DNA from 4 places in the Variovorax sp. 278MFTsu5.1 genome. Region 1 is predicted to be linked to each of the others. Evidence: predicted binding sites of a transcription regulator. Region 1 holds the regulator's gene; each other region holds the start of a gene.
The links. Region 1 encodes sigma-54, which starts transcription at its own class of promoters, with help from an activator protein. Its sites were predicted from a motif close to TGGCANGNAANCTGCTTT; they were not measured.
Positions count from the first base shown of each region.

Region 2: hmpA (NO-inducible flavohemoprotein) is a predicted target of sigma-54. The motif match lies at 3,129-3,146, and genes of this name have one in related genera.
Region 3: atzF (allophanate hydrolase) is a predicted target of sigma-54. The motif match lies at 2,204-2,221, and genes of this name have one in related genera.
Region 4: ABL844_RS10940 (ammonium transporter) is a predicted target of sigma-54. The motif match lies at 2,638-2,655, and genes of this name have one in related genera.

Region 1 is NZ_CP157622.1:693,906-699,488, forward strand. It holds gene argS (arginine--tRNA ligase) at 1-48, shown strand, start outside; gene ABL844_RS03055 (SPOR domain-containing protein) at 60-836, shown strand; gene ABL844_RS03060 (thiol:disulfide interchange protein DsbA/DsbL) at 1,012-1,659, shown strand; gene lptA (lipopolysaccharide transport periplasmic protein LptA) at 1,811-2,530, shown strand; gene lptB (LPS export ABC transporter ATP-binding protein) at 2,527-3,321, shown strand; gene rpoN (RNA polymerase factor sigma-54) at 3,343-4,941, shown strand; gene ABL844_RS03080 (phospholipase D family protein) at 4,952-5,583, shown strand, end outside.
Region 2 is NZ_CP157623.1:378,839-384,421, forward strand. It holds gene ABL844_RS33915 (ATP-binding protein) at 1-1,086, shown strand, start outside; gene hmpA (NO-inducible flavohemoprotein) at 1,912-3,096, opposite strand; gene norR (nitric oxide reductase transcriptional regulator NorR) at 3,229-4,833, shown strand; gene ABL844_RS33930 (YkgJ family cysteine cluster protein) at 4,957-5,343, opposite strand.
Region 3 is NZ_CP157622.1:415,852-421,434, reverse strand. It holds gene ABL844_RS01845 (ABC transporter substrate-binding protein) at 1-427, opposite strand, end outside; gene atzF (allophanate hydrolase) at 442-2,172, opposite strand; gene ABL844_RS01835 (M48 family metallopeptidase) at 2,432-3,295, opposite strand; gene ABL844_RS01830 (AmpG family muropeptide MFS transporter) at 3,355-4,740, shown strand; gene ABL844_RS01825 (beta-ketoacyl-[acyl-carrier-protein] synthase family protein) at 4,903-5,583, shown strand, end outside.
Region 4 is NZ_CP157622.1:2,415,748-2,421,330, reverse strand. It holds gene ABL844_RS10950 (succinylglutamate desuccinylase) at 1-213, opposite strand, end outside; gene ABL844_RS10945 (MBL fold metallo-hydrolase) at 324-1,301, opposite strand; gene ABL844_RS10940 (ammonium transporter) at 1,365-2,567, opposite strand; gene ABL844_RS10935 (LytTR family DNA-binding domain-containing protein) at 2,720-3,670, opposite strand; gene ABL844_RS10930 (acyltransferase family protein) at 3,835-5,082, shown strand; gene ABL844_RS10925 (PaaI family thioesterase) at 4,994-5,440, opposite strand.

The sequences.
Region 1 (5,583 bases):
CACAATGGCCTCGCGATTCTCGGCGTCAGTGCGCCGAGCAAGATGTGAACTCCCTCACCATGAAGAAGACAAGAAGTCAACGCGGCAACATCGTCATCGGCCTGATCATCGGGCTGGTGCTCGGCCTGGGCGTCGCGCTGGGCATCGCGGTCTATGTGACCAAGGTGCCGATCCCGTTCGTGACCAAGACGCAGCGCGGCGGCGCCGAGCAGGACGAGGCCGAGGCCCGCAAGAACCGCGACTGGGACCCGAACGCGCCGCTCGCCGGCAAGGCGGGCGCTCCCAAGCCGGCGACGCCGGCGGCTGCGACCGGCCCGGTCAACCCCATCACCGGCGAGCCCGCCACCGGCAACACCGCCGCCGCTCCGGCCACCGCTTCGCCCAACACCGCGCCGCCGGTGCCCGTGGTGGTGGCGCCCAAGCCGCAGCGCACCGCGCCGGTGCCGGCCGAGGCCAACGCCCTGCCGCAACAATCGAACGATCCGCTGGGCGATCTGGCCCGCGCGCGTTCGGGCCAGGTCTCCGGCTCCGGCGGCACGACCACCGCGTCGGCCGCGCCGAGCAGCAGCGGCAATGCGAGCAGCGGCTCCGGGCCCGATCCCTTCATGTATTTCGTGCAGGCCGGCGCCTTCCGCACCACCGAGGACGCCGAGGCGCAGCGCGCCAAGCTGTCGCTGATGGGCGTCGAGGCCAAGGTCACCGAGCGCGAGCAGGCGGGCCGCACCGTCTACCGCGTGCGCGCCGGTCCGTTCAGCAAGAAGGACGACGCCGACCGCCTGAAGGAACGTCTGGACGGCGGCGGCATGGATTCCGCGCTGGTCCGCGTGCAGCGCTGAGCGCCGCACACAACAGCCGGAATAGCCCTCAAGCCCCGCCGGACGGCGTTTGCCGCCACCATTCGTCGCCTTTCATATCGCCTTTCGTAGCTTCGGGCGCGCCGTCGAGCAGGGGAGTGGAACTCCCCGCCGCGCGCCGGCTCAGTCTGCCGTACCAACTGGAGAACCCTTTCAAATGAAACGTCGTGACTTTTCGCTGGCCGCCACTTCGCTCGGGCTGATGTCCCTGGGTGTCAGCACGGCCCACGCCCAGGCGCGCGCCCCCAAGGCCGGTTCCGAGTACCTGGTGCTCGACAAGCGCGTGCCGGTCGACGCCCCCGCGGGCAAGGTCGAGGTGGTCGAGTTCTTCTCGTACAACTGCCCGCACTGCAACGACTTCGAGCCGACGCTGGAAGCCTGGCTCAAGACCATTCCGAAGGAGGTCTCCTTCCGCCGCATTCCCGTGCCCTTCGTGGGCAACGACGTCGAGGCCAAGCAGCGCCTCTACTACGCGCTCGAAGCCATGGGCAAGGTCGACGAGTTCCAGCCCAAGGTGTTCAACGCGATCCACGCCCAGCGCCAGAACGTGAACGGCGACGCCAACATCATTGCCTGGGCCACCGCCAACGGCCTGGACGCCACCAAGTTCAAGGAAACCTTCACCTCGTTCGGCGTGGCCAGCAAGGCCAAGCGCGCTTCGCAGCTGACCGATGCCTACAAGGTGGCCGGCGTGCCCGCTATGGCCGTGGCCGGCCGCTGGTATGTCGACGGTGAAACCGCCGGCAACATGACCAAGGTGCTTCAGGTCGTGAACTATCTCATCGGTGAAGCAAAGAAGGGCTGAGCGCCAAAAGCCGAGCCGTACCGCGCGGTTGCGCGTGTTTCTGGGAGAAAACCAGAAAGAAAGTCAAGCCCGCCTAGGCGGGCTTTTTCATCTGTGCGTGCGGGGCTGGAGCACTCAGCCGCATACAATGCCGAGCAAGTTTCGTGCCTCTATGACATTGCACTCTTACCCCACAACCCCCTTCCTGCGTCGCATCGGCCGCCTGGCCGCCGGCGCGCTGTTGCTGGCAGGCCTCGCATCGGGAGCCGTGGCGGAGACCGCCGACCGCTCCAAGCCTATGAACATCGAGTCCGACTCGATGCGCTACGACGACCTGAAGCAGACCAGCGTGTTCACCGGCAACGTTTTGGTGACAAAGGGCACGATCATCATCCGTGGCGCCCGCCTCGATGTGCGCCAGGACGCCGAGGGCTACCAGTACGGCGTGGTCACGGCGGCGCCGGGCAAGCGGGCCTACTACAAGCAGAAGCGCAACGCGCCCGACGAGTGGATCGAGGGCGAGTCGGAAGTCATCGAGTACGACAGCCGCGCCGACAACGTCAAGTTCATCCGCAACGCCGTCATGCGCCGCCTGCTGGGCGCCACGCCGAACGACGAGAGCCAGGGCGCCCTGATCGTCTACGACCAGAGCAACGACACCTACACCGTCAATGGCTCGACCGTGCCCCCGAACACCGCCGTGAACGCCTCGGCACCGGGCGGACGCGTCAGAACCATCCTCACCCCGAAGGCCGCCACCGCGCCGGCCGCGGGCGCCTCGGCCCCGGCCGGTGGTGCCAAGGCACCGCCTCCGGCAGTCACCCCGGCACCCGGCAAGGGCCTGCGCCCGAGCACCACGCTCGGAAGTGACCAGGGAGACACGCGCAAGTGATCGAATCCGCAGGAACGCAGGACGCCAACGGCGCACCGGGCAGCCGCCTGGTCGCGCGCGGCCTGAAGAAGAGCTACGGCAGCCGCACGGTGGTGAAGGACGTTTCGCTCGACGTGCAGAAGGGCGAAGTCGTCGGGCTGCTCGGCCCGAACGGTGCCGGCAAGACCACCTCGTTCTACATGATCGTGGGGCTGGTGCGCGCCGATGCCGGCGACATCACCATCGACGGCGAGCCGATCGCCCACATGCCGATCCACCGCCGCGCCCGCATGGGCCTGAGCTACCTGCCGCAGGAAGCTTCCATCTTCCGCAAGCTCACGGTCGAGGAAAACGTGCGCGCCGTGCTCGAGCTGCAGAGCGAGCCCGACGCGAAGGGCAAGATGGTGCCGCTGTCGAAGGAGCACATCGAGGAGCGCCTGAGCGACCTGCTGGCCGACCTGCGCGTAGACCACCTGCGCGATTCGCCCGCGCTGGCGCTGTCGGGCGGCGAGCGCCGCCGCGTCGAGATCGCGCGCGCGCTGGCCACGCAGCCGCGCTTCATCCTGCTGGACGAGCCCTTCGCCGGCATCGACCCGATCGCGGTGATCGAGATCCAGCGCATCATCAGCTTCCTGAAGGAGCGCGGCATCGGCGTGCTCATCACCGACCACAACGTGCGCGAGACGCTGGGCATCTGCGACCACGCATTCATCATCAGCGACGGGCACGTGCTGGCACAAGGCACGCCTTCGGAGATCGTCGACAACGCCGAGGTACGCAGGGTGTACCTGGGCGAGCACTTCCGCATGTAAGGCGCGGGGGCGGTTTCCATCATGAAGCAAGGGCTGTCCCTTCGCGTTTCGCAGCATCTGGCGCTCACGCCGCAGCTGCAGCAGTCAATCAGGCTGCTGCAGCTCTCCACGCTCGAGCTGAGCCAGGAGGTGGAGCAGATGCTCGACGAGAACCCGTTCCTCGAGCGCACAGCCGAAGAAGCGGTGCGCGAGGAATTCGGGCTCGACACAGCCGACGCGCCGGTCCCCCGCGACGACGGCGGTGAAGGCGAAGGCGAGAGCGACTTCACCCCCTCGGCCGCGAGCAGCAGCACCACCAGTTCGTCCACGGAAAGCACCGCGGCCGCCGACTCCGACGGCCCCGCCGCCGAAGTCGCCGAGCGCGAGCCCGACTGGGAAGGCGACGGCACCGTCGACATGGCGCCCGACGACAGCGAATGGGGCGGCGACGCGCCCGCGCGCCAGAACAACGCCGGCGACGACGAGCGCGCCGATGCCACCGAGCTCGCGCGCAGCCAGGAGTCGCTGCAGTCCTTTTTGCACCGCCAGGCGCTGAGCCTGCGGCTCAACGAGAGCGACAGCGCCGCGCTGCGCTTTCTCATCGAATCGCTCAACGACGACGGCTACCTCGAAGACTCGCTGCCCGCGCTGGCCTCGGGCCTGGCCGGTGACGACAACGACGAGTTCGACGACCTCGTGCACCACTTCCAGGTGGCGCTCGGCCTGCTGCAGAGCCTGGAGCCCGCCGGCGTCGGCGCGCGCGACCTCGGGGAGTGCCTGAGCATCCAGCTGCGCGCCATGGCGAGCGACGACGAGACCGAGGAAGAGGAGCTGGTCCGCAAGACCGCGCTGGCCATCTGCAAGCAGCCCATGGAGCTGCTCGCGCGCCGCGACTTCAAGCGCCTGGCCACGCTCACCCGCAGCAGCGAGGAGCTGGTGCGCTCGGCGCTGCAGGTCATCGCGCGGCTGGAGCCCAAGCCGGGCCGCAGCTTCGTCGACGTGGAACGCAACGTCGTCATTCCCGACGTGATCGTCACCAAGACCGGGCGCGGCACCAACGTGAAGTTCCGCGTCATGCTCAACCCCGACGTGATGCCGCGGCTGCGCGTGCACGACATCTACGCCGGCGCGCTCAAGTCGCACAAGGGCGAGGGCAGCCAGGCGCTGTCGCAGCGGCTGCAGGAGGCGCGCTGGTTCATCAAGAACATCCAGCAGCGCTTCGACACCATCCTGCGCGTGAGCAACGCCATCGTCGAACGGCAGAAGAGCTACTTCGTGCACGGCGAGCTCGCCATGCGCCCGCTGGTGCTGCGCGAGATCGCCGACGAGCTGGGCCTGCACGAGTCCACCATCTCGCGCGTGACCACCGCCAAGTACATGGCCACGCCCTTCGGCACGGTCGAGCTCAAGTACTTCTTCGGCTCGGCGCTGGGCACCGAGACCGGCGGCAACGCGTCGAGCACCGCGGTGCGCGCGCTCATCAAGCAGTTCGTCGGCTCGGAGAGCGTGAAGAAGCCGCTGTCGGACAGCCAGATCTCCGAGATGCTGAAGGAGCAGGGCATCGAGTGCGCGCGCCGCACCGTCGCCAAGTACCGCGAAGCATTGCGCATCGCCCCTGCCAACCTGCGCAAGGCACTCTAGAAAGAAGCCGATGAGCCATGGCCTGATGTCGCGCGCCGGGCATTGGGTCTTCGCCATGGCGGCGGTGCTGCTGTTCGCCGGCTGCGCCACCCTGCCCGACGAGGCCCCGCGCCCGCCCACCAAGACCATCGCCGTCTCGGCCGACACCGCCCTGGGCAAGATCGCGCTGGCCTCCCAGCCCGACCCCGACCTCAGCGGCTTCCGCCTGATGCCCGGCGGCGATTTCGCCTTCGACACGCGCATCCAGCTCGCGCGCCGCGCGCAGCGCACGCTCGACGTGCAGTACTACCAGATAGAGAACGACGAGACCGGCCGCTACCTGCTGCGCACCCTGCGCGACGCCGCCCAGCGCGGCGTGCGCGTGCGGCTCTTGATGGACGACCTCTACACCTCCGGCGAGGACGAGCTGCTGCTTGGCCTGGCTGCCACGCCCAACGTGGAGCTGCGCCTGTTCAACCCCTTCCCGGCCGGCCGCGGCAGCCTGCTGAAGCGCTTCACCGCCTCGCTCTTCGATTTCAGCCGCGTCAACCGCCGCATGCACAACAAGCTGTTCATCGCCGATGGCGCGATGGCGGTGGCGGGCGGGCGCAACATCGGCAACCAGTACTTCAGGCGCACCTCGGGCGAGAACTTCATCGACCT
Region 2 (5,583 bases), on a different replicon from region 1:
GAAGCAAAGGCTGAGTCCAAACTGCCGCCCGCGGTGGCCGCAGAGATGCGGCGTCTTGAGATTGAGCCGGAAAAGAACGCAAAGCGGTTGCAGGAAATCTATGCCATGTACGGTGAGATTTTCGCGCCGCCGTCCGATACCGAGGATCTGATCGTGCAGGCGCTGTTGAGCCTGGCCATCGTTCCCTTCGTGGTGGCGTTCGGCCTGATTCTGGCGCGCCGCATCGTTCGGCCGGTCTCGCACGTGGTCGCCGCTGCAGAGTCGGTGGCGACGGGACGCTTCTCGGCGCGGGCACCGGTGCTCGAAGCGGCGCCTGCTGAACTCCAGCGCCTCGCGATGCACTTCAACAAGATGGCGCAGCGCTTGGAGGCGTACGACAGGGAGCTCCACGATTCGAGTGCGGCCATCGCGCATGAACTTCGCACGCCTTTGACTGCGGCGATGGGACGACTGCAGGGCATTCTGGATCGGGTGTTCCCGTACGAAGAGGGCCAGATCGCCACGGTCCTGGATCAGTTGGAGCAGATCCAGCGCATCATCGGTGACCTGCAGGTTCTTTCGCTCGCGCAGGGTGGCCGACTGCATCTGGAGATCAGCGAGTTCGCCGCGCGGCAATTCGTCGATGAAAGAATCCATTGGGCCAGCCCCGCCTTGCAGGCGCGCAGCGTGCGGGCCGTCAACCATGTCGAGGCCAGGCAGACGCTGCGCGCGGACAGGACGCGGCTCGGTCAGGCTCTGTCGGCCCTCATCGACAACGCGGTGCGCTACGCAGGTGACGGGGGCATCGTGGAGATTGACCTTGTGGAGCGAGACCTGGGCGTTGAATTGATCGTTCGCGACCGGGGCACAGGTGTTTCATCCGATGACAAGGACTTCTCGCGCTTCTTCGAGCGCTTCTGGCGCAGCGAGCAGTCTCGCTCGCGGCACGCCGGCGGAACCGGCCTGGGCCTGTCGGTCGTGCAGGCGATCTGCAGGGCCCATGGCGGCCACGCGAGCGCTTCAGCACGCGCCGGTGGCGGCGCAGAAGTGCGCATCTGTTTGCCGTACACGGGAGCGGCGATGGATTCAGGCACGTTGGTGGCCTAACGATGCGGTCGGAGGTGTGAACAGAAGGCGCGTGATTTCTTGCAGCACCGCATCCAGCGCAATCTCGCGTGCCGGGGGGACTCCGCCCGCCCGTGCTCAAGACCTCGGCTCGGTGTGCGATTTGCACCGTGCGCTGAGCGGTGAAAGCGATTCGGCATAGCCGCGGTCGAAGGTGAGGGTTTCCTTGCGAGCCGAATTCTTCGGCGGCGAGTTGAAAAGGTTTTTCGTGACGACGGCAGCGGGTTTGCTTTTTCCTGCGGCGACGCGAGGATCTCAATGGGCACTTGCAGTTGGGGAGTGCGACTGTCCCAGATCGCGCGCGTCACCGGTTCCATTTACATCGTGACTGGCAGGCTGCTCGACCCGGACCACGTGTCGCGGATCCTGGGCAAGCGACCGCCCAAGATCTCCATCATCGCGACTGCCAGCGCGCGCAGGGAGGCGAGTGTGATCAAGCGCGGCTTCCCTGATGTGCGCGTCGCACAGCGATTGCGATGCCAAGGTGGTGCTTGTCGAGCCCGACACGGTCTGGGTCTCGAGCGCGCACTGCGGCAGGTCCGCGATGATCGAGTCCACCGTCGGTCCGCATTCGACCCAGCGTTCTCAACAGGGCCCTGGAATCCTTTTTCTGCAAGCTCTGGTCCCAGTCGCGCTCGAGATCCAGTGACCTTGTTCCGACGTCCGCCCTCCCCACTGACAGCCAGATCCCCTGAAACGTTCTTCCTTTCCGGAGGCAGCGCCCTGTCGAGGCGAGGGCGCTGCGGATCGTCCTGCGGCCGTCGCGGGCCACCTGACGGGTGGCGATGCGTGAGCCTCGCGTGTGTCCTAGGACTCGAGCGTTTCCAGCGGGCCGAAGAACTCGTAGCGCAACTGCTGCTTCGGTATGCCAAGCGCCAGCCCGTCGGCATAGACGGCCTTCATGAAGGGCTTGGGTCCGAGAAAATACAGGTCCACGTCGCGGTCGGATGGCAGCAGCTGGGCCAGAAGTTCTCGGTTCACGAAGCCGATTGCATGTGGCCGGTCGGCGGCGCGCGGCGTGTCGTAGACGTACAGCGGCTTCACGTTCGCATGCGTCGCAGCCAGAGCATCCACGCGTGCGCGGAAGGCGTGGGCGCCGCCGTGACGGGCCGCATGCACGAAATGCACCGGCCGACCCGTGTGCGCCATGGATTCCAGCATGCTCATCGCCGGCGTGATGCCCACGCCCCCGGTGACCAGCACCAGCGGACGGGTTTGTTCTCCTGCGGGGTGCAGCACGAAGTCGCCGCACGGCGCTTGGACCTGCAGTCGCGCGCCGACGGTCGCAGTGCTGTGCAGCCAGTTCGAAGCCCGGCCCCCCTCCTCCTTCTTGACGCTGATGCGGTACCACGGCTTGCCTGGCGCGTCGGACAGCGAATAGTTGCGTCGCACCGGCTGGCCGTCGATGTCCAGCACGAGCGTGATGTACTGGCCAGGCGAGAACGCGAGCAGCGCGCCGCCGTCGGTGGGCTCCAGGTAGAACGACGTGATGACATCGCTTTCATCCTCGCGACGCGCGACGCGGAACTCGCGCGTTCCGCGCCAGCCTCCGGGTTGTGCTGCGTTGGTGCTGTAGACCTTTTCCTCGGCGGCAATCAGCAGGTCGGCCAGTGCGCCGTAGGCCTCGCCCCAGGCGGCAATGACTTCATCGGTGGCGGCGGCGCCCAGCACATCCTTGATGGCACGCAGCAGGTAGCTGCCGACGATGGGGTAGTGCTCGGGCAGCACGCCGAGTGCCGCATGCTTCTGGATGATGCGCGGCAGCGCATCGCCAATGGCTTCCAGACGGTCGATGTGTGCTCCATAGGCGACGACCGCACCTGCCAGCGCCCGAGCCTGGCTGCCGGCCGCTTGGTGGGCTTCGTTGAAGAATGCCTTCAGCTGAGGATGCCCCTCGAGCATGAGGCGGTAGAAGTGGCGGGTAATGGCCTCGCCGTGCGCCTGAAGCGCAGGCACGGTGGACTTGACGATGGCGATGGTTTGCGGGTTCATGGCTTTTCCGAATTGATGTTGGCGGTGTCGACATCTCACGATCTGTGCCAGCGACAACCATGAGCCAAGTCCCTGTCGCCATTGGTGATTTTTTTGCAATGGTCAAATTGACAACATCAAGCAGTTGTATTTATGACCACAAATGATGTCAGTTTGACCCATGACCTTCCGCCTTCGGCGGCTGAAGCGAGCAGATACCGATCGCTTCTGGCCGCGGCGCGCGGACTCGTTCAATGCGATGCGGCTGCTCTCTTGCAACTCGAAGGCGATGTTCTCCGGCCGATGGCCGTGGACGGCTTGAGCGACGAGACACTCGGACGCCAGTTCCCGGTGGCTGCCCACCCGCGTTTTGCGCGTCTGCTCGACAGTCCGCGAGGCCTGCGGTTCGCCCATGACTGCGGCTTGCCGGACCCTTACGATGGCCTGATCGTGGGGCAGCCTGGCATCCTGCCGGTGCATGACTGCATGGGCGCACCGCTGCGTCTGCGTGGCATCCCATGGGGCTTGCTCACGCTCGACGCCCTCGAGCCGCACACGTTCAACGCGGTGAGCCCGGCCCAGGTCGAGGCGCTCGTGGCACTCGTGGAAGCGGGCGTGGAGGCCGTCCAGACGATCCGCGAGATGGAAGCTCGCGCCGCGCGCGAGCAGGCCGTGGCTCACGCCCTGCGCGCTGGGCGCGGCGCACCGCGCGAATTGCTGGGCAGCAGCGCGGCCATGAAGCAGCTTTACAGCGAGATCGAGACGGTCGCCGTGTCTGACCTGACGGTGCTGCTGCTGGGCGAGACGGGCGTGGGCAAGGACCTGGTGGCGCAACGCCTGCACGCGCGCTCGCGTCGCAGCGAGCAGCCGCTCGTGCAGGTCAACTGTGCAGCACTGCCCGAGGCGCTGGCGGACAGCGAGCTCTTCGGCCACAAGCGCGGCGCGTTCACGGGCGCCATGCACGACCGCGATGGCAAGTTCGAGATCGCGGACGGTGGCACGCTCTTTCTGGACGAGGTCGGAGAATTGCCGCTGAGCGTGCAAGCCAAGCTGCTGCGCGTGCTGCAAAGCGGTGAAGTGCAGCGCCCGGGGAGCGATCGCACATTGAAGGTCGACGTCCGCGTGATTGCGGCCACCAACCGTGACTTGCCCGCGGCGATCGCGCAGGGACGGTTTCGCGCGGATCTCTACCACCGGCTTTCGGTCTATCCGCTGGTCGTCGCGCCGCTGCGCGAACGGGGACGCGATGTGCTCGCGCTCGCCGGCGGCTTCCTCGAGGAAAACCAGCATCGCTTGGGCGCGCGCAATCTACGGCTCTCGCCGGCGTCGAAGTCTGCCTTGTTGGCGCACGTCTGGCCAGGCAACGTGCGCGAGCTTGAGCATGTGATCAGCCGCGCATCACTGCGGGCCGTCAGGGAGCAGCCCCGCGGGGCACGCTGGACGGCCATCGAACCACGCCACCTGGCGTTGGAGAGCTCCGCAGTTGGCGCTCCGGCTGACCTGAGGAGGAAGGCCGTGTCCTTACCGGCAGAGGGCCAGGTCCCTGCGGTTGCGGTGCGCAGCACATTGCGTGAAGCCACGCTGGCGTTCCAGCGAGCCTGGCTCGATGAGATGTTGACGCGGCATCAGGGTCACCTGGCCAACGCCGCGCGTGAAGCTGGGATGGACCGCAGCAACTTCCACCGGACACTGCGCAAACTCGGCCTGCTGCAAGCCAATGATGCGGACGCCCGCAATCAGTCCGGCGCGAACCTGTGAAGGCCCCGCGCGCCTGCGTTCAGCAAGCAGGGCCTTGCAAAAAGGGCCGGGTGCCGATTCCAGCTGCGCATCCCGAGCTTTGCCTGTCTGTTTCTTCCTCCCAAGCACGCACCGTGGAGAGGGCTAGAGTCCATCCCGCATGCTTGGAAAGAAGTCCCGAATATCCGCGTATTGCGTGTCAGCCTGCGCCATCAGTGCAAAGGCCTTGAGCTTTGTGGCGTCGGCATAGGGAACCTGGGAGCTCCCTCCGCCCGAATGCCGGCACAGCAGATCGTCGTCATCCAGGTTGAGCAAGGTGCGGCATGCCACCGGGCGAGCCTCGTAGACGGTGCAACGGTCTGCACGAAGAAACGGGCAAGGCGTCAGCGGACCCGTTTGCAACTGCCGTTCCATCTCGGACAGGTTTTCGGCCTGCGCGTGGTCTGCGACGCGCAGGCTGCGTCTTGGCACGCTCGGCGCCCTGCCGCTGGCGCGACCCAGCAGACGGGCCTCGATCAGAGAGATCGTCACCGGGATCTGGCAGCAATGACTGCACCCTGCTCGGCAAGCTGAGAGTGCCTCCATCGGTCGAGCCCAGGCCGATGCAGCTCGCTGCAGCTAGATCACCCGCTGTGCCACCGTCTTTGCTTTTTGGGAGGCCTTCAGCAAAGGTGTGGCCTCCCCGGAGGGCGCAAGACAGGCAAGCTTCTCCTGTGCACGCTGCATGGCCAATGGCAGGCGGTCGCGCTGCCGCTGGGCCAAGTCCGCTGC
Region 3 (5,583 bases), 280 kb from region 1:
CCACCGACTTGACGGGGCTGTCCTTGGCGACGATGAATTCGTCGAGCACGTACTTCGCGTTGCTCGGGTTGGTGCAGAAAATCTTGAACAGCCCGGGCTGCGCGATCTCGCCGATCGCGAGATTGGCGGAGCCCGTGCCGTTGGCGCTGCCGTCGCAGCGGCCCGCGAGCATGCCTTCCATCACCTGCTGCGCGCCGGCGAACTTCAGCGGCTCCACGTCCAGGCCGGCTTCCTTGAAGTAGCCCTTGTCGACCGCCGCGAAGAACGGCAGGCCGGCGGCCACCGGCCAGAAGCCGATGCGCAGCTTCGCAGCCGCGCCCTGCGCGCGCACGATGGCGGGCGCGGCCAGCACTGCCATGCCCGCGGCGCCGGCCTGCAGCAGCTGGCGTCGCCGGCGTGCGGCGGGAGAGTGTTGTTGGATGCTCATCGGAACTCCTCTGATCAGTTGGAACTCGGGGTGGCGCGGCTCGCGACGTATGCGCGCCAGCCGCCGTGATGGCTCACGTCCTGCGCGCCGTCCAGCGCGTGGCCTTCGCAGATGAAGCCCTTCACCCAGCTGCCGTCGGCCAGCTCCACGCTGCCGAGGCCCAGCGGTGGCGGGATCAGCGCGAGGAAGCTGCCGACCTGCGCGAGCGGCACGGCCCACACCTCCAGCGCGATGGCGGCGCCTTCATCGCCTTCGGCCACGCGACGCAGTCCGGGCTTGGGCGGCACGGTGCCCGGCAGCGCGTGCAGCCTGTAGGCGGGCGAGGTGGTGGTGGCGCGCACCAGGGTCGCGCCGCGCTCGGTCAGTTGGCTGTTGAGCGGCATGCCCGAGAGATGCGCACCGACGACGGCGATCGGCAAGGTGCCGGCACCCGCCGCCGCGAGCCCCGGAATCGCACGCGGCGGCGGCAGAGGCTCGCCTGTCGCGCCCTGCGCAAGGCCGGTGGCGTGGTGGAAGCGCTGGCCCAGCTCGGCGAGTGCGAGATCGCTGCCGCAGGGGCCGATCAGCGTGATGCCGAAAGGCAGGCCGTCCGCGCGCAGGCTGCTGGGCACCGAGAGCGCGGCGTAGTCGAGCAGGTTGACGAAGTTGGTGTAGGCGCCGAGGTTGCGGTTGAGCGCGACCGGATCGGCGCGCATCTGCTCGCGCGTGTAGTGCGTGGGCGCGGTGGGCACGAGCAGCAGGTCGATGTCGCGCCACATCGGCTCGACCTTCTGCGCGATGGCGCGCAGCCTGGTCTGTGCGTCGAACAGGTCGGCGGCGCTGTAGCCCCGGCCGCTGGCGAGGATGCCGCGCACGGGCTCGATCACGTCGTCGGCATGCGCGTCGAAGAACTCGCGCACCGCGGCGTAGCGCTCGGCGACGAGTGCGCTTTCGTAGAGCATGGCGGCCGCTTCCGCGAGCGGCGCGTAGGCGATGGTGACGGGCGTGCCGCCCATGGCGAGCAGCCGCGCGACCGCATCGCCGAAGGCCTGCTCGGCGGCGGCGTCGCCGAAGAAGCTGAGCCTGTCGGGCACGCCGAAGCGGAAGCGCGCGGGCAGCGGCTCGCGGCGCAAGTCGATCTCGCGGGAGTACGGATCGCGCGCGTCGTGGCCGGCGGCTGCGAGCAGCACGTCGACCGCGGTGGCGACGGTGCGCGCGAAGATGGAGACGCAGTCGGCGCTCTGCGCGGCGGGCACCACGCCGAAGGCGCTCAGCAGGCCGCGCGAAGGCTTCAGGCCGACGATGTTGTTGAGCCCGGCCGGCACGCGGCCGGAGCCGGCGGTGTCGGTGCCCAGCGCGAAGTCGGCCTCGCCCGTGGCCACCACACAGGCCGAGCCCGAACTGGAGCCGCCCGATACATAGCGCGCGTCGAAAGCGTTGGGCACCTCGCCATAAGGAGAGCGGGTGCCGTTCAGGCCGCAGGCGAACTGGTCGAGATTGGTCTTGCCGGCCAGCAATGCACCGGCTTCGAGCAGGCGCTGCACCACGGTCGCGTGCACCTCGGGCAGGCGCTCGAAGGCCGGGCAGGCGGCGGTGGTGGGCACGCCGGCCACGTCGATGTTGTCCTTGACAGCGAAGCGCAGGCCCGCGAGCGGCAGGGCGAAATCCAGCGCCACGGCGGCGTGCGTGTGTGCCACAGGCGAGGCGAACCTGGCGATCCAGGCCGCTTCTGGCGTTCCGCTTTTCGGGTTTTCTTCGTGCACCATCTTCAGGCATCCAAACATGTGTACAAGTTGAGATGCAAGCGGCATGCCAGCGCAAGCGCACCGTGGCGCAGATCGGAATCGTGCGGGGATTGGCCCGCTCCCCTCGGGCTTTGGGCTCCCTCCCCCGGGCTTGGCTCCCTCTCCCCCTCGGGGAGAGGGTTGGGGTGAGGGCAGGTGCGGAAGATGAAGCGCGACTCTTATCTAGAGGCCGTAGCCCTCACCCCCGCCCTCTCCCCAGGGGGAGAGGGAGTCATGCAAGTCAGCTCTTCCTTGCGTCGCGGTAGAGCTTCTCGACCTTCGGCAGGTTCGCTTCGAGCTTCGAGATGCGGTCCGGACCGCTCGGGTGCGTCGAGAGGAAGCTCAGGCCGCCCTGATTCCTGGACACCGTGGCCATCTTCTGCCACAGCGAGACCGACGCCTTCGGGTCATAGCCCGCCCGCGCCGCCAGTTCGAGCCCGACGAGATCGGCCTCTGTCTCGTCGCTGCGGCTGAACTTGAGGGTGATGAGCTGCGTGCCGGCGCGCGCGGCCAGGTCGCCTACCTGCCCCCAGCCGAGCAGCTGCGCACCGATGGAGAGCGCGGCGCCCGTGCCCGCGCTCTTGGCCAGGCGGGCGCGTGCATGCTCGCGCAGGGCGTGAGCCATCTCGTGGCCCATCACCATCGCGACCTCGTCGTCGGTGAGCTTCAGCTGGTCGAGGATGCCTGTGAAGAAGGCGATCTTGCCGCCGGGCATGCAGAAGGCGTTGATCTGCTTGCTGCCGATCAGGTTGACCTCCCACTTCCAGTCTCGGGCGCGCGAATTCCACGGCATCGCGAACGGAATGAGCCGCCTGGCGATGGCCCGCAGGCGCTGCAGCTGCGGATTGCTCTCGCCCGCGAGCGCCCCCTTGGCGCGTGCCTGCTCGAGCAGCTGGCCGTACTGCTGCACGCCGGCCGTCTCGATCTGCTCGACCGGCACGATGTTCCGGGCCACCGAGGCCTTGCCCACGTCGACCTGCGCCAGGGCCGGCTTCGCGAGGACCGCGCCGGCCGCCGCCAGCAGGAAGGCTCGCCGCGGATGCCACGCGGAAGCTGCGGAGGGGGCGGGAACGTCGGTGAAGGGGCGATCGCATCGTGTGCACATAGGAGCGGGATGATAGGAACAAATGAAGACAAGAAGCCCGGGAACCCGGGCCGTCGCTCATGGACAATCCAGGGCACATGTCCGCCTCGCCCGCAGAAACCCCCACGCCCACCTCACCGCCCTGGCGCGACGCGCTGAAGGTCTACCTGGAGCCCGCCACCCTGCGCATGCTGGCGCTGGGCTTCTCGGCCGGGCTGCCGCTGCTGCTGGTGCTGGGCACGCTGAGCTTCCGGCTGCGCGAAGCGGGCATCGACCGCACCACCATCGGCTACCTGAGCTGGGTCGGGCTGGCCTACGGCTTCAAGTGGGTCTGGGCGCCGCTGGTCGACCGGCTGCCGCTGCCGCCGCTCACCACCTTGCTGGGACGCCGCCGGGGCTGGCTGCTGCTGGCGCAGTGCATGGTCATCGCAGGGCTGGCGGGCATGGCGGTCAACGATCCGCGCCACGGGCTCACGCCGCTGGTGTGGTGCGCGCTGCTGGTGGCCTTCGGCTCGGCCACGCAGGACATCGCGCTCGACGCCTTCCGCATCGAATCGGCCGAGGCGCGCAAGCAGGCCGCGCTGGCCGCCGCCTACCAGACGGGCTACCGGCTCGCGATGATCTGGGCCGGCGCCGGCGTGCTGTGGGTCGCGGCCTGGGCCGAGGTGGCGCCCGCTGCAGCGGCCACGGGCGCGGCGGCCTATCAGAACGGCGCCTGGAAGACGGCCTACCTGGTCATGGCGGCATCGATGGCCATCGGCGTGGTCACGGTGCTGCTTTCGCCCGAGCCGGTGCCGGGCGCCATGCCCAAGGCCCGGACCGCCGCCGAATGGCTGCGCAACGTGCTGATCGAGCCCTTCGCCGATTTCATACGCCGCTACAAATGGCAGGCGGTGCTGATCCTCTCGCTGATCGCCATCTACCGCATCAGCGACGTGGTGATGGGCATCATGGCCAACCCGTTCTACGTGGACATGGGCTTCACCAAGGACCAGGTGGCCTCGGTCAGCAAGATCTACGGCGTGATCATGACGCTGGCGGGCGCCTTCGTCGGCGGCGTGCTGTCGATGCGCCTGGGCGTGATGCGCGTGCTGATGCTCGGCGCCGTGCTCAGCGCCGCCAGCAACCTGCTCTTCGCCTGGCTGGCCACGCGCGGGCACGACCTGACTGCGCTGATCGCGGTGGTCTCGGCCGACAACCTGGCCGGCGGCATCGCCTCGGCGGCGTTCATCGCCTACCTGTCGAGCCTCACCAACATCAGCTACTCGGCCACGCAGTACGCCCTTTTCAGCTCGCTGATGCTGCTGCTGCCGAAGTTCCTGGCCGGCTACTCGGGTGCCTTCGTCGACGCCTACGGCTACAGCAGCTTCTTCGTCGGCACCGCCCTGCTGGGTGCGCCGGTGCTGTTGCTGGTGGCGCTGGCCTCGCGGCTGACGGCGACCACAAGCCCAAAGGGCCGTCAATAGGGCCTGGGCCTTATAGGAAACGGCCGACGGTGCGCGGGCCGCGCAACTGGTAGGCTGTGCCGGTATACATTCGTTTCTTTCAATTTTCTTTCCCCGCCGCGCGCTTCGCTTCCTGCCGGCGTCCATCGTCCGCCTGACCGACAGCCCAACACCTACAAGATCGTGCCGTCCCGAATTTCTCCTCTTCAGATAAGTGCCTACACGGCCACCAGCGCCGTCGGTGTCGGCAAGGAAGCGCTGGCCGACGCGCTCGCGCAGTCGCGCAGCGGGCTGCGCGCCAACGATTTCGGCGACGCGCCGCTGCCCACCTGGATCGGCCGCGTCGAAGGCGTCGAGGAGGTCCGGCTCCCCGAATCGCTCGCGCAGTGGGACTGCCGCAACAACCGGCTGGCCTGGATGGGCCTGCAGGCCGACGGCTTCATCGATGCCGTGGCCGCGGCGCGCGAGAAATACGGCGCATCGCGCATCGCGCTGGTGCTGGGCACCTCCACCGCGAGCATCGGCGAGACCGAGCTGGCCTACACGCAGCTCGACGCGCAGGGCATGTTCCCGCCCGGACAGCGCCGCCCCGAGGTGCACACACCGCATTCGCTGGCCATGTTCGCGCAGCAGCTGCTGGGCATCAGCGGACCCAGCGAAACGATTTCCACCGCCTGCTCGTCCAGCGCGAAGGTGTTCGCCTCGGCCGAGCGGCTCATTCGCCTGGGCCTGGCCGACGCGGCCGTGGTCGGCGGGGCCGACACGCTGTGCGGCAGCGTGCTGTTCGGCTTCAACTCGCTCGAACTTGTATCGAGCGAGCCGTGCCGGCCCTTCGACGCCGCGCGCAAGGGCATCAGCCTGGGC
Region 4 (5,583 bases), 1.7 Mb from region 1:
CGTGCCGATCTTGGGACGCACGTCGTTGTCGAGCAGGTGCGTGGCCGCCGTCATGCCGCAGATCTCGTTGCCGTGCGTGAGCGCGTTGATCAGCACGTGCGGGCCAGGCTTGCCGGACTCGAAGCGGTGCACGTAGTCGACGCCGACGTTGCCCTTGCGGTAGGCGGACAGGTCGCGGGGGAGGACTTCGAGGGCGGGGGGAGCTTGGGTCATGGGGCGATGGATGATGAAAGCGAAGCAGCCGGCCAGTTTGCTACAGGGCGCGCCTTTGCGCCCGCGGGCGCCGCAACACCGGCCCGCGCCGCTCAACCTTCATCGCTGGCTCAGCGCACCTGCTGGTAGTCCACCGGCACCCAGGCGTAGCCCTTGCCTTCGGCCCGCACGTGGCCGAGCCCCGGGAACGGCAGGTGCGCGCTGCCGACCAGGTAGCGGCCCTTGGCCGCGTCGGCGTACGCCTTCTTGCGCTCGGCCGCTGCGGGCCTGGAGTCGACGTCGAACGAAATGGTGATCTGCGGCTGCGCGAACTGCACGGCGGCCACGTGCATCAGGTCGCCCCACAGCACCAGCTTCTGGCCCTTGGACTCGACGACGTAGATGTTGTGACCGGGCGTGTGGCCGTGGGCGGGCACGGCCCTGATGCCGGGCGCCAGTTCGGTGCCGCCCTTCATGCCCTTGAACTTGCCGGCTTCCACGTAGGGGTTGAGCGAGGCCATCGCGCCCTGGAAGAAGCCCTTCATCTCGGCGGAGGCCTTCTCCAGGTTGGCCTTGTTCAGCCAGAAGTCGGCGTCTTCCTGCCCGGCGTGGATGGTGGCGTTGGGAAAGACCAGCTTGCCGTCCTGCACCAGGCCGCCGACGTGGTCGCCGTGCATGTGGGTGATGAGCACGTCGTCGACCTGCTCGGGCTGGTAGCCCGCGGCCTTGAGGTTGGCCTGCAGGTTGCCGAGCGTGGGGCCGAAGAGGCCGCCGGCGCCGGTGTCGACCAGCACCAGCTTGCTGCCTGTGTTGATGAGGTAGCCGTTCACCGATGTGGGCACGGCGTCCTTCTCGAAGCCGCGGTCGAGCAGCTTGCCGACCTGAGCTTGGGTGGTGTTGGTGAGCAGCTTCTTGGGCTCGAGGTCGAGGGTGCCGTCGAACAGCGCCGTCACCTCGAAGTCGCCGAGCATCATCCGGTAGAAGCCCGGCGCCTGGGTCTTGACCTGCGGCGCGCCGGCCTGCGCCACGGAAGAGAACGAAAGGATCAGCAGGCTGCCGGCCAGTGCGGCGACGCCTTTGCGCAGCCAGCGAGCGGGTGTCGTTGTCATGGGTCTACTCCTCGGCGGTTGTAAGGGGCGCCGAGAATAGCCCAAGCCGCTGCACCTTGCCGCTTACCAGTTGACTTCGCGCTCCGGTGTCGCCGAGATGTGGTGGATCGACAGGTCGGCGCCGTCGTATTCCTCTTCCTGCGACAGCCGCAGTCCGGCCACCGCCTTGAGCGCGCCGTACACCGCCGCGCCAGCCAGTGCGGCCCAGGCCACGCCCATCACGGTGCCGATGAGTTGCGCCCACACGTTCACGCCGCCGATGCCGCCCAGCGCCTGCGTGCCGAAGATGCCCGCCGCGATGCCGCCCCAGGTGCCGCACAGGCCGTGCAGCGGCCACACGCCGAGCACGTCGTCGATCTTCCACTTGTTCTGCGTGAGCGTGAACAGCTTGACGAAGATGCCGCCGGCCACGCCGCCCACCACCAGCGCGCCCAGCGGGTGCATCAGGTCGGAGCCGGCGCACACCGCCACCAGGCCGGCGAGCGGGCCGTTGTAGACGAAGCCCGGGTCGTTCTTGCCCATGGCCAGCGCCACCAGCGTGCCGCCGACCATCGCCATCAGCGAGTTCACGGCCACCAGGCCGGAGATCTTGTCGATGCTCTGCGCGCTCATCACGTTGAAGCCGAACCAGCCCACGCACAGCACCCACGCGCCCAGCGCCAGGAACGGGATGTTCGACGGCGGATGCGCGCTCAGCGAGCCGTCGCCGCGGTAGCGGTTGCGCCGCGCCCCCAGCAGCAGCACCGCCGGCAGCGCCAGCCAGCCGCCCACCGCATGCACCACGACGGAGCCAGCGAAGTCGTGGAACTCGTGGCCCGTCAGCGAGGCGATCCATTCCTGGATGCCGAAGTGCTTGTTCCAGGCGATGCCCTCGAAGAGCGGGTAGACGAAGCCGACGATCACCGCCGTGGCGATGAGCTGCGGCCAGAACTTGGCGCGCTCGGCAATGCCGCCCGAGATGATGGCCGGTATGGCCGCGGCGAAGGTCAGCAGGAAGAAGAACTTCACCAGCTCGTAGCCGCTCCTGGCCGACAGCTCGGTGGCGCTCACGAAGAAATGCGTGCCGTAGGCCACGCCGTAGCCCACCAGGAAATACACGATGGTCGAGACCGAGAAGTCGACCAGGATCTTCACCAGCGCATTGACCTGGTTCTTCTTGCGCACGGTGCCCAGTTCGAGAAAGGCAAAGCCGGCGTGCATGGCCAGGACCATGATGGCGCCGAGAAGGATGAACAGCGCGTCTGCGCCCTGTTTGAGTGCGTCCATTGGAGCTTCTTGCGGATTTTTGGTTTGAATTGGTGCGTCGCACCTGAATCAACCGGCGCGGCGGGCCAATGAAGCAAAAATGGTGCCTGAAAGCTCTCTGATGGTGCGAAATGAACCAATACCGGGCCGATCACGGCCCGCCGCGCACCGGATCAGGCCGCGCCGATGCCCGTGCGCAGGGCATCGCGATAGCGGCGACTGCAGGGCACGGTGGTGCCGTCGCGCATGTGCAGCCGGGCGTCGCCGCCGTCCAGCGGCTCGATTTCCTTGATGCGCCCCAGGTTCACTGCATGGCTGCGGTGCACGCGCACGAAGAGCGCCGGGTCGAGCTGGGCCAGGAAGTCGGTCAGCGTGGAGCGCAGCAGGTAGTCGTGGCCGTTGACGTGCAGGCCGACGTAGTTGCCCTCGGCCTGGAGCCAGTCGATGTCTGTGGCGGCGATGAGGAATTCGCGGCGCAGCTTGCGCACCAGGAAGCGTTCGGGGCGGGCTGGCGGTGGCGGGGGTGCGTCGGGCACGGAGGGTTCGAATCCCTCCGGTGCCGCCAGAGCCGGAATCGGGACGGGAGCCGGCGCAGTCACGCCCTCCTCCGGCGCATCCAGCACCCGCGCCTCCCCCTGCAGACGCAGCAGGAACAGCCGGTACGCCCAGATGCCGAACACGATGCTCGCGTACACCCGCACGTCCTTCAGGTACTCGTAGCTCCACTGGCCGGCCCAGTTCCAGAAGTCGTAGCGTTCGCCCGCCATGGCGTAGACCATCGACCGCAGCCCGAACATGCCTGCCACGTGCACCACGCTGAACACCACGCTCGCCACCAGGTGCCAGGCCAGGAAGCGCAGCAGATGGGTGCGCGCCAGCGGCGACAGCCGGCGCTCGACCGCCGCCAGCGCCGGCACCAGCAGCAACAGCACCAGGTGGCTCGACACCTCCCAGGTCGCGACCTCCCAGTTGGGCCGGGGCACGGCGCGCGTGCGCACGTCCATGATCGCCACCATGGTGCTGAACGCGGCCTGCAGCGTCATCAGCACGATCCAGAAAGCCACCTCCAGCGGACGGCGGATCGGCGCGTAGCGTTCGTACAGGTTCTTGCGGGGGTCTCCCATGGCCGGGATTCTCCCGAAAACGGGCCCCGGGACGGCTTTTCGGGGCCGGATTTCGTCCCCGCGGGCCACCGCTCGTCACAAAGCGGGAGCGATCCGTCCCCCGGCCGCGCCGCGCGGGGCGGCCGGGCCGAGCATGGCGGCCTTCCCGCTTCGAGGAGCCGCCCATGACCGCCGATCCCGTTCCAGCAATTCCATTCGACCACCGCCGCCACGACATCGACGCCCTGCGCGCGCTGGCCTTCCTCTTCGTCATCCTCTATCACGTGGGCATGTACTACGTGGCCGACTGGCCCTGGCACCTCAAGAGCCCGCACGCGGCCGAATGGCTGCAATGGCCGATGCGCATCCTGAACCTGTGGCGCATGGACCTGGTCTTCCTGATCTCGGGCGTGTCGCTCGGCTTCCTGAGCCGGGGCCAGGGCACCTGGGGCCTGCTGCGCAGCCGGGGCCTGCGGCTGATGCTGCCGCTGGCCTTCGGCATGGCGGTGATCGTGCCCTACCAGGCCTACGCGCAGGGCGTGGCCAACGGGATGGTCGCGCCGGGCTTCGGCGCCTTCCTGCTGCGCTACCTGTCGATGGCCCAGCCCTGGCCGAAGCAGGCCTTCGACGGCGCGGAGTTCGGCATCACCTGGAACCACCTCTGGTACCTGCCCTATCTATTTACCTACACGGCACTGGTCGCGCTGACGCTGCCGCTGTGGAAATCCGCTGCCGGCCAGCGGCTGCGCGCAGCCTTCAACGGCCTGCGCGGCTGGAAGCTGCTGCTGTTGCCGGTGGTGCCGCTGCTGGTCTTCACGGTGCTGCTGGCCTCGCGCTTTCCGGCCACGCACAACCTGGTGCGCGATTTCCACCTGCACAGCCTCTACTTCACGATGTTCCTCTACGGCTACTGGATGGGCGTGGACACCGGCGTGTGGAAGGAGCTGGAACGGCTGCGCCGCATGTCGCTCGCGCTGGCGGTCGCGGTGATCGCCGCCTTCATCGCGCTGCGCACCGGCATGAAGAGCCCGCCCCCGGGCCTGCTGATGGACACGCTGCGCATGCTCTACCTGTGGCTGGCCGTCGCGACCATCCTCGGCCACGGCCATCGCCACCTGAACCGCCCCTGGCCCTGGCTGCGCTGGGCCAACGAGTCGGTGTACCCGTGGTACGTGCTGCACCAGACGCTGATCATCGCCGGCGTGACCCTGCTGGCCCCGTTCGCGCTCGGTCCGGTCATGGAGCCCGCGCTGCTGGTGGCGCTGACGCTGCTGGGCTGCTGGCTGCTGACGGAAGGGCTGATCCGCCGCACCGACCTGCTGCGGCCGCTCTTCGGGCTGAAGCTCAGGCCGCGGGCTGCGCCTTCTTCGGCAGCGCGGAAGCAGGATCTTCGACCGGAACCAGGATTGCGTTCCCCGTCGCCACGAGCTTGAGCGAATCGGCACCCTCGCCCTGCGCATAGAGTTCGGCCGCCGCGAACACCTGCTTGCGCCCGGCCTTCACCACCCGCCCGCGCGCCACGAAGGCGCGGCCGATGGCGGGCGAGACGCAGTTCACCGAGAAATGCGACGCCAGCACGCGGCCCGCCACGGTGGCGGCCGCGTAGCCGCTCACGGTGTCGAGCATCGCGCCGATCATTCCGGCATGCAGGAAGCCGGCGTACTGGCCCATATCCTCCTCGCGCCAGTTCATGCGCAGTTCGGCTTCGCCGTTGGCAGCGCTGGTCACTTCGAAGCCGGCCCAGCGGTTGAAGGCGGCGGTCTTGTTGATGGCCTGGATGGTGTCGAGCATGGCGGTGTGTCCTTGTCCGGGGTTGGGTGGAAAGACGATGCAACCACTCTATGAAGCACGCACCGCATCCGCCGTCGCGCGCGCGACCGGAAACGCCGTGCCGGTTGCATTGGCGACAGCGCCGCCGGCTGCATGAAGTTTTT